Regions from separate parts of the Thalassospira sp. SN3W genome, predicted to be linked through region 1. Evidence: predicted binding sites of a transcription regulator. Region 1 holds the regulator's gene; the other holds the start of a gene.
The links. Region 1 encodes HrcA, which represses chaperone genes, less so after heat shock. Its sites were predicted from a motif close to GTTAGCACTCNCCNNNGGNGAGTGCTAAC; they were not measured.
Positions count from the first base shown of each region.

Region 2: a site for HrcA is predicted at 2,102-2,130, ahead of groES (co-chaperone GroES). Genes of this name have one in related genera too.

Region 1 is NZ_CP121124.1:1,932,517-1,936,939, reverse strand. Features, by position in the region: gene P8T57_RS08585 (winged helix-turn-helix domain-containing protein) at 1-279, shown strand, start outside; gene P8T57_RS08580 (NAD-dependent deacylase) at 286-1,038, opposite strand; gene grpE (nucleotide exchange factor GrpE) at 1,190-1,831, opposite strand; gene hrcA (heat-inducible transcriptional repressor HrcA) at 1,881-2,939, opposite strand; gene rph (ribonuclease PH) at 3,276-3,992, shown strand; gene rdgB (RdgB/HAM1 family non-canonical purine NTP pyrophosphatase) at 4,092-4,423, shown strand, end outside.
Region 2 is NZ_CP121124.1:575,945-580,367, reverse strand. Features, by position in the region: gene rfbD (dTDP-4-dehydrorhamnose reductase) at 1-299, shown strand, start outside; gene rfbA (glucose-1-phosphate thymidylyltransferase RfbA) at 303-1,184, shown strand; gene rfbC (dTDP-4-dehydrorhamnose 3,5-epimerase) at 1,193-1,756, opposite strand; gene groES (co-chaperone GroES) at 2,194-2,481, shown strand; gene groL (chaperonin GroEL) at 2,541-4,196, shown strand; gene P8T57_RS02470 (NADH:flavin oxidoreductase/NADH oxidase) at 4,319-4,423, opposite strand, start outside.

The DNA of each region.
Region 1 (4,423 bases):
ATTTCGACAGATCATAATGGCGTGGCTTTGACAGATGCCGGTGCAGATTTCGCCGAGGCGTTCGGGATTAATCTGAATGAACTGCGCACCAGCCGCAGGCCGCTTTGCCGGGAATGCCTGGATTGGAGCGCCCGACAATCTCATTTGGCAGGGTCGTTTGGTGCTGCGTTACTGGACCGGTTTTATGATCTGGGCTGGGCACACCGAAGTAAGGAGTCGCGTGTGGTGATTTTCAGCCCCGAAGGCGAACGCAACTTCAAGGCGCTGTGCGATAGTTAATAGTTGTCAGACTTGATCCATCAATAGGCTGTCGACCAGTGCCGGAACCAATTCAGTCGCCAGGCCATATGAACTGTGATCAAACAAGGACGCCCCGGAACCAGGTTCCAGGTTGATCTCGACCGTTTCTGCACCAGCTTCTTCACTGGCGATTTGGACGAACCCGGCAGCCGGATAAACGTTCCCTGATGTGCCGATGGAAATGAATAGGCCACATTTGGAAAGAGCAGCATAAATGCGTTCCATTTCAAGCGGCATTTCCCCGAACCAGACAACGTGTGGGCGTAGGCCCCCGGTTTTGGTGCAGGAGGTACAGGGAGTGTCTCGTCCCAGTGGTGCAGACCAGACCGTCAGAAGCCCGCAATGATTGCAGCGGATTTTCAGCAATTCGCCATGCATATGGATAAGGTTTTTTGATCCGGCGCGGTCATGGAGATCGTCGATATTCTGGGTTACCAGCAGAACGTCGCTTGGCCATCTGGTTTCGAGCCGGGCAAGGGCAAGATGCGCCTTGTTTGGCTGTATCGCAGGGTCAAGCAGCCCTGCGCGTCTGTCATTGTAAAAGTGATGTACGAGATCGGGATTGTTGATGAATGCCTCAGGCGTTGCGACTTCGGAAATGTCATATTTTGCCCAGATACCATCTGGGTCGCGGAAGGTATGCAGGCCGCTTTCCTTCGAAATACCGGCCCCGGTCAAGATAACAATCGTTGCGGCTTCATCGCGCAGAATATTGATAATGTCAGGACGAAGCGGCATGGCGTGTTCCGATGTCATTGTTGCAACCAAGCCAGATTAGACCTGAAATGGACAAAATAAAACGGCCCGCCGTGAAAATGGCAGGGCCGTTTAAATATTTGATCTTTCAAAACCGGTTTGCGGATTCCCGACCAGAAATCAGCCAGCGCTATCAGGCAGAGGTGTCAACATTGCTGCCAGGTTCGTCGTTTTTTGCGGCTGCCTGACCGGCGGGGTTTTTGGTGACCCCGACCATTGCCGGGCGCAAAAGGCGACCTTTGAGCACGTAACCGGCCTGCATTACCTGGGCGACATGGCCGTCTGGATAAGCAGGATTTGGCATTTCAAACACGGCTTGATGATGATTGGGGTCAAGTTTTTCCCCAAGCGGTTCAAGCTTTTCAACGCCGTTCTTTTCCAGTGCCTTAAGAAGCGTCTGTTCGGTCATTTCAACGCCTTCAACCAGCTTTTTCATCGTCGGGTCGGCATTGGACGTGTCGCCAGCAGCCTCAAGGGCGCGGCGGAGGTTGTCACCTACATCAAGCAGTTCGCGGGCAAATTTGGTAATCGCATAGTTCCCGGCGTCCTCGACGTCTTTCTTCGCGCGACGGCGCGTGTTTTCCACCTCGGCGACGGCGCGCAATAGGCGGTCTTTCAACTCAGCAACTTCTGCTTCAAGTGCTGCAACCGGATCTGTGGTGGCTTCGCCACCTTCGGCTTCGGTTGCTTCTGAGACGACATCCTCTGCGGCAGTTTCTTCTGCCGACGCGGCATCATGCAGATCGTCCTGGTTGTTCTTTGCGGTTTCCGACATGGCTAACCTGTACCTTCAATTTGTGTGGCCTGACACGCAGCGCCAACGTTTATCCAATCAGTCGCCCGACCAGCTTGGCGGTGTAATCGACCAGCGGAATGATCCGGGCATAATTGATCCGGGTCGGCCCGACAACCCCGATTGCGCCCACAATGCTGCCTTCGGCATTCTGATAGGGCGAAATCACCATCGAAAGCCCCGATCCGCCGAACAATTTGTTCTCGGACCCGATGAAAATCTGCACACCTTGGGCAATCGTGGTGACATCAAGCAATTCAATCATCTGATCGCGTGCTTCGAGCACGTTGAACAGCCTTCTTACGGTTTCGAGCTGTTCGATCGTGTCGATATTTTCAAGCAATTGCGACTGGCCCTTTACGATCAGGGACGAACCCTTGACCCCGCCGGCCCATGTCGCAAGTCCGGCATCAATCAGTCCAGCCGACAATTCGTCGAGTTCCTGTTTGATGCGGTCGCGTTCCAAACTCATCAATTGCCGGGCGTCATCAAGTGTCTTTCCGGCCAACCGGGTATTTAGATAGTTCGATGCTTCTGTCAATGCCGAGGTCGGCAAATCGGGCGGAACATCAAGGATACGGTTTTCAACATTACCGGTCTGCGAAACCAGAACCGCAAGGACCTTGCCCGGCGAAAGCGCAACAAATTCAATCTGTTTTAAACGGATTCCATCGGTTTTCGGTGCAACCACAAGCCCTGCACAGCGTGACAGCCCTGAAAGCATACTTGTGGCCTCGCCCAGCATCTGATCAAGGGAATATCCGGCCTGCTCGCAATTTTTGGTCAATTGATCGCGCTCGGCATTTGGCAGATCACCGACTTCCATCAGGGCATTGACGAAAAGACGCAGGCCTTTCTCGCTTGGCAATCGACCGGCCGAAACATGGGGAGCAACCAGAAGCCCCATTTCCTCAAGATCGGACATGACATTGCGGATGGTCGCCGCCGAGAGGTTTTCTGACATGCGGCGTGCGATGGATCGAGATCCGATCGGTTCGCCGGTTTCGACATAAGCATCTACGATCTGGCGAAAGACTTCGCGGGATCGTGCGTTCATGTCGCCCAGCAATGTGTCGTCAAACAGCGCCATGTCAAACCTGTCAAAACCAAATGTGTAGCGTGGAATTTAGTAAGGTGTCGGGCAGGCGTCAATGAAGCTGGCAGATTGGTGATAGCTGGTGGACGGGAAAACGATGGTATCAATCAGCAAGTTAGTCCTGCCAAATCTTTGAATTCGTCGCGAATCGAGTGCCATTTATGGTTTTTGCGCGTGGATCTGAGGCATGGTGTTGCTGGGATTTTGCCGTTATTTTCGGGGAAATTGCTGGACCTTTGATACGATGCTCAGTAGCTTTGGCCGCAATTTCAGCCATCGTTGATCAGCCATGCAGGTTGATCCGACTCAGAACAAAGAGGTTCAGACCCCATGCGTCCATCCGGCCGTAATTTCGATCAGCTTCGCGACGTTTCCATTGAGACAGGTGTTTCCAAATATGCAGAGGGCTCCTGCCTGATTAAATTTGGCGATACCCATGTGATTTGTACCGCGACGGTCGAGGACAAGGTGCCAGGCTGGATGCGTAATTCCGGCAAGGGTTGGATCACTGCAGAATATGGCATGCTGCCGCGTGCAACCGACAGCCGAATGCAGCGCGAAGCTGCACGCGGTGGTCAGTCGGGCCGGACTCAGGAAATTCAGCGCCTGATCGGGCGTTCGATCCGTGCGGTCGCTGACCTTAAGGGCATGGGTGAAATGCAGATGCGCCTTGATTGCGATGTTATCCAGGCTGATGGCGGAACACGCACCGCATCAATCACGGGTGCCTATGTTGCCGCCCATCTAGCGTTTCAGGGCGTACGCCGTCTTGGCCTGATCAAGGAAATCCCGTTGACTCAGCCGGTTGCCGCAATTTCGTGCGGTATTTATCAGGATGAAGCGGTTCTTGATCTTGATTATGCCGAAGACAGCAATGCGGGTGCGGATGCGAACTTTGTTCTGGCGGGCAGTGGCGGCATTGTTGAGGTTCAGGCGACCGCGGAAGATGTGCCGTTTGATCGTTCTGCTTATGACAAGATGTTTGAACTGGCGGAAAAAGGCTGCAAGGAACTGTTTGCCAAACAGCGAGCAGCGATTGGCATCTAAGAATTTATTCGGGCGAGCCGGGATATGGCTCGCCCGATATTGTTTTTGCGGTTTTCACCCGTCTTCGTCTTAACGACCCGAATATCTCTAGGCAGCATCATGGCCCGTCGCTTTACGGAAAAAAAACTCGTTATCGCCAGCCACAACAAAGGCAAGATCAAGGAGATTGCCGAACTGCTTGATCCGTTCGGGATCGAAGTGGTTTCAGCAGGCGATTTGAATCTTCCCGAACCCAAAGAAAGCGAAAACAGTTTTATTGGCAATGCACAGCTGAAGTCATTGGCGGCAACAAAGGCCGCCAATCTGCCAGCCCTGTCTGATGATAGCGGCATGGCGGTTTCCGCCCTTGATGGGGCGCCGGGCATTTATTCAGCGCGCTGGGCCGGGCCGGACAAGGATTTTGATATGGCGATGGAAAAGGTCCAGAACGG
Region 2 (4,423 bases), 1.4 Mb from region 1:
TACTTGATCTGAACTTTAACGGGTTTGGGACATACCATCTTGTTTCCGATAATCAGATGACGTGGTTTGATTTCGCCAAACGTATTCAGGATGCAGCGATTGCGCAGTTTGGGGCAAGCTGGACCGGAAAAAATTGCAGGATTAATCCGGTAAACTCGGATGCCTTTCCAACGATTGCCAGGCGTCCAGCCTATTCCATAATGTCGACACAGAAATTTACCGATACTTTCGGTTATGGGCTGCCCGATATTTCGGAAAGCCTTCCGACATGTTTGAACAACCTTGAAGCGGGCAGATAGAAAATGCGTAAAGGCATCATTCTTGCGGGCGGAACCGGATCGCGGTTGCATCCGTCGACAATGGTTGTGTCAAAGCAGCTGTTGCCGGTTTACGACAAGCCAATGGTCTATTACCCGCTGACGACATTGATGTTGGCCGGGATCAGGGAAATCCTTTTGATCAGTACGCCGCGCGATTTACCGTTATTTCGTGAGCTGTTGGGTGATGGTCAGAGGTGGGGGCTTCAGATCGAATATGCAGTTCAGGAAGAGCCCCGCGGTCTTGCCGATGCGTTTCGGGTCGGTGCTGCGTTTATCGGCGATGACCCGTGCTGTCTGGTTCTGGGGGATAACATATTTTTCGGGCATGGCCTGACCGAGCTTCTGGTCAACGCGATGAAGCAGACCACCGGCGCAACGGTTTTTGCCTATTATGTGCAGGACCCTAAACGTTACGGTGTCGTCGAATTCGATAACAAGGGAATGGCAAAGGGAATTGAAGAAAAGCCGAAAGAGCCGAAATCGAATTATGCCGTGACCGGGATATATTTCTATGACGCGCAGGTCGTTGAAATCGCAAGATCCATAAAACCATCGGCGCGTGGTGAGCTTGAAATTACCGATGTCAACAATGCGTATCTGGAACGTGGGCAGTTGCATGTAGAAAAGATGGGGCGCGGATATGCCTGGCTTGATACAGGAACCCATGGTGCGATGCTTGACGCCGCAAACTTTGTTGAAACAGTAGAAAAGCGGCAAAGCCTTAAAATTGCTTGCCCCGAAGAAATAGCATTACGCACAGGTCTGATTGATGAGGGGCAATTTGAAAAGCTGATTGATGCCTTTGGTGCCAGCTCGTATCGCGACTATCTAATATCCGTTTTGCGCAGCCTGCATCGGATGTAGACGACAGTTCAGTTTTCGTCTCTAACTGTTTCAAGATACTTTTTGAACGACATCGCATTGGTATCTTTGGCTGACAGTATCAGCTGGCTTTCATCCACCGGCCAGTTGATGCCAAGATCCGGATCGTTCCATAGAATAGCATGCTCGGCCGAAGGGGTGTAAGGCCTGCTGACTTTGTAGACGACTTCTGTGTCGGGGGCGAGCGTCAGAAAACCATGAGCAAATCCGCGCGGAACAAAAATCTGGTTCCAGTCATCGGCGTTGATTTCGGCAATAACCGATTTGCCAAGTGTTGGCGAATTGGGACGAATGTCGACGGCAACGTCTAGGATTCGACCGCGCAGAACCCGAACGAGTTTGTCTTGGGCATACGGTTCGCGCTGGAAATGCAGGCCGCGCAAAACACCGGGGCTTTTGGAAAAGGAATGGTTATCCTGAACGAAATCCTGCGTGATTCCGGCCTGTGAAAACTCCTCCTGATTATAGGTTTCGGAGAAGAATCCCCGCTCGTCTTCGAATTTTCTCGGGAAGAGCAGTTTGACCTCGGGAATTTCCAGAGATTCGATCTTCATAAAATCACCATTTGGGGATCCTAGTGGTCCAGTCGGGCTAATAACCTACAAGACGAATATCCTACTTAGCATAACTTATAAAGATGCGTTGGGGATTTGGTCAAATCAACGCCAATGAGTTTATGCTGGCGAATGAAGAATTTCGGAAATCGTGTCACAATATTGCCCTTTGTCATGTGAGGTGTCGCGTGATAGGCATGGCATCAGAAAATGATCGTGGCGCGGCGCGTGGGCGAAGCGCGTCGGCTTCATTCTCGCAAGTGCGAGAAAATCCCCAAAATCATGACATTTTTGCGTCCTTTTGTTCTCTTCTGTTGACAAATTCCGATGGCTTCAATACATGCTGTTAGCACTCGCTGGGGGTGAGTGCTAATACGGACTCATCCCGGTTAGTTTTGTACTTAATCGAGCCATACTTAAACACGGAGTTGTCTAACATGAAGTTCCGTCCGTTACATGATCGTGTGCTGGTCCGTCGTGTCGAATCCGACACCAAGACTGCCGGTGGCATCATTATCCCGGATACCGCGAAAGAAAAACCGCAGGAAGGCGAGATCATCGCTGTCGGTTCCGGTGTTCGCAAAGAAGACGGCTCGCTTGTCGCGCTTGACGTCAAGGCTGGTGACAAGGTTCTGTTCGGCAAATGGTCGGGCACAGAAGTCAAGGTCGATGGCGAAGAGCTGCTGATCATGAAAGAGTCCGACATTATGGGCATCATGGAATAAGTCAGCCTTTTGGTGACTTAAATCCACGTTCATCCGTCTCATAGAGAGGAAAGAATACTATGGCTGCTAAAGAAGTAAAATTCTCCACCGACGCCCGCGCCAAAATGCTGCGCGGTGTCGACATCCTTGCTGATGCCGTTAAAGTGACGCTCGGCCCGAAAGGCCGTAACGTTGTCATCGAAAAATCCTTTGGCGCACCGCGCGTGACCAAGGACGGCGTTTCGGTCGCCAAGGAAATCGAACTTTCTGACAAGTTCGAAAACATGGGCGCACAGATGCTGCGTGAAGTGGCTTCCAAAACCGCCGATCTGGCTGGTGACGGCACCACCACCGCAACCGTTCTGGCACAGGCAATCGTTCGTGAAGGCAACAAGTCCGTTGCTGCTGGCATGAACCCGATGGACCTGAAACGCGGTATCGATCTTGCGACGACCAAAGTAATCGAAGCCATCCAGAGCCGCGCTCGTAAAGTTTCGGGCAAGGACGAGATTGCACAGGTTGGTAACATTTCGGCCAACGGTGACCGTGAAGTCGGCGACATGATCGCTGAAGCCATGGAAAAAGTTGGCAACGAAGGTGTTATCACCGTCGAGGAAGCCAAGGGCCTGCACACCGAACTCGACGTTGTCGAAGGCATGCAGTTTGATCGTGGTTACTTGTCGCCGTACTTCGTAACCAATCCGGAAAAGATGGTTGCCGAACTCGACAACCCGTATGTTCTTCTGTTCGACAAAAAAGTTTCCTCGTTGCAGCCGCTGCTGCCGCTTCTGGAAGCTGCCGTTCAGTCGGGCAAGCCGCTTCTTATCATTGCTGAAGACGTCGAAGGCGAAGCTCTTGCGACCCTCGTCGTCAACAAGCTGCGCGGCGGTCTGAAAATCGCTGCTGTCAAAGCACCGGGCTTCGGCGATCGTCGCAAAGCAATGCTCGAAGACATTGCCATCCTTACCGGTGGTCAGGTTGTCTCAGAAGATCTTGGCATCAAGCTTGAGAGCGTTACGCTCGATATGCTCGGTACCGCGAAATCGATCACCATCACCAAAGAAGAAACCACCATCGTTGATGGTGCCGGTGAGAAAGCCCAGATCGAAGCCCGCGTTGGCCAGATCCGTGCACAGATCGAAGAAACCACTTCGGATTATGACCGCGAGAAACTGCAGGAACGTCTTGCCAAACTCGCTGGCGGTGTTGCCGTGATCAAAATCGGTGGCGCTTCGGAAATCGAAGTGAAAGAACGCAAAGACCGCGTTGACGATGCCCTGCACGCAACTCGCGCTGCTGTTGAAGAAGGTATCGTTGCTGGTGGCGGTACGGCTCTGCTGTACGCGACCCGCGCTCTTGACGGTCTTGAAGGTGTAAACCATGACCAGACCATCGGTGTCGACATCGTTCGTCGCGCGCTGCAGGCTCCGGTCCGTCAGATCGCTCAGAACGCAGGTGTTGATGGCGCAGTTGTCGCTGGCAAGCTGCTTGAGCAGGACGATGTTGAATTCGGCTTCGACGCCCAGAAAGGTGAATACACCAACCTGGTCAAAGCCGGCATCATCGACCCGGCCAAAGTTGTTCGTACTGCCCTGCAGGACGCAGCATCGGTCGCAGGTCTGCTGATCACCACCGAATGCATGATCGCTGAAAAGCCGGAAGATAAATCCTCCGGTGGCGCGCCTGACATGGGCGGCATGGGTGGTATGGGCGGCATGGGCGGTATGGGCTTCTAAGCCTTACCACCAACCGACCTTCTTGCTACGGAAAGGGTCTCGCATTTGCGAGGCCCTTTTTGTTTTTGTATCGATTGCGATAAAAATCCCCGCAATCAGATGAGTTGCGGGGATTTTTCAGATTAACCGAACAGCTTTTTAAGTGTGCGTGGCTGACAGCGCAGATACTGATTGGCCGCCTTGACCTCGGCACCAAGGCTTGCTGCCGCATGCCACGGCCAGCGCGG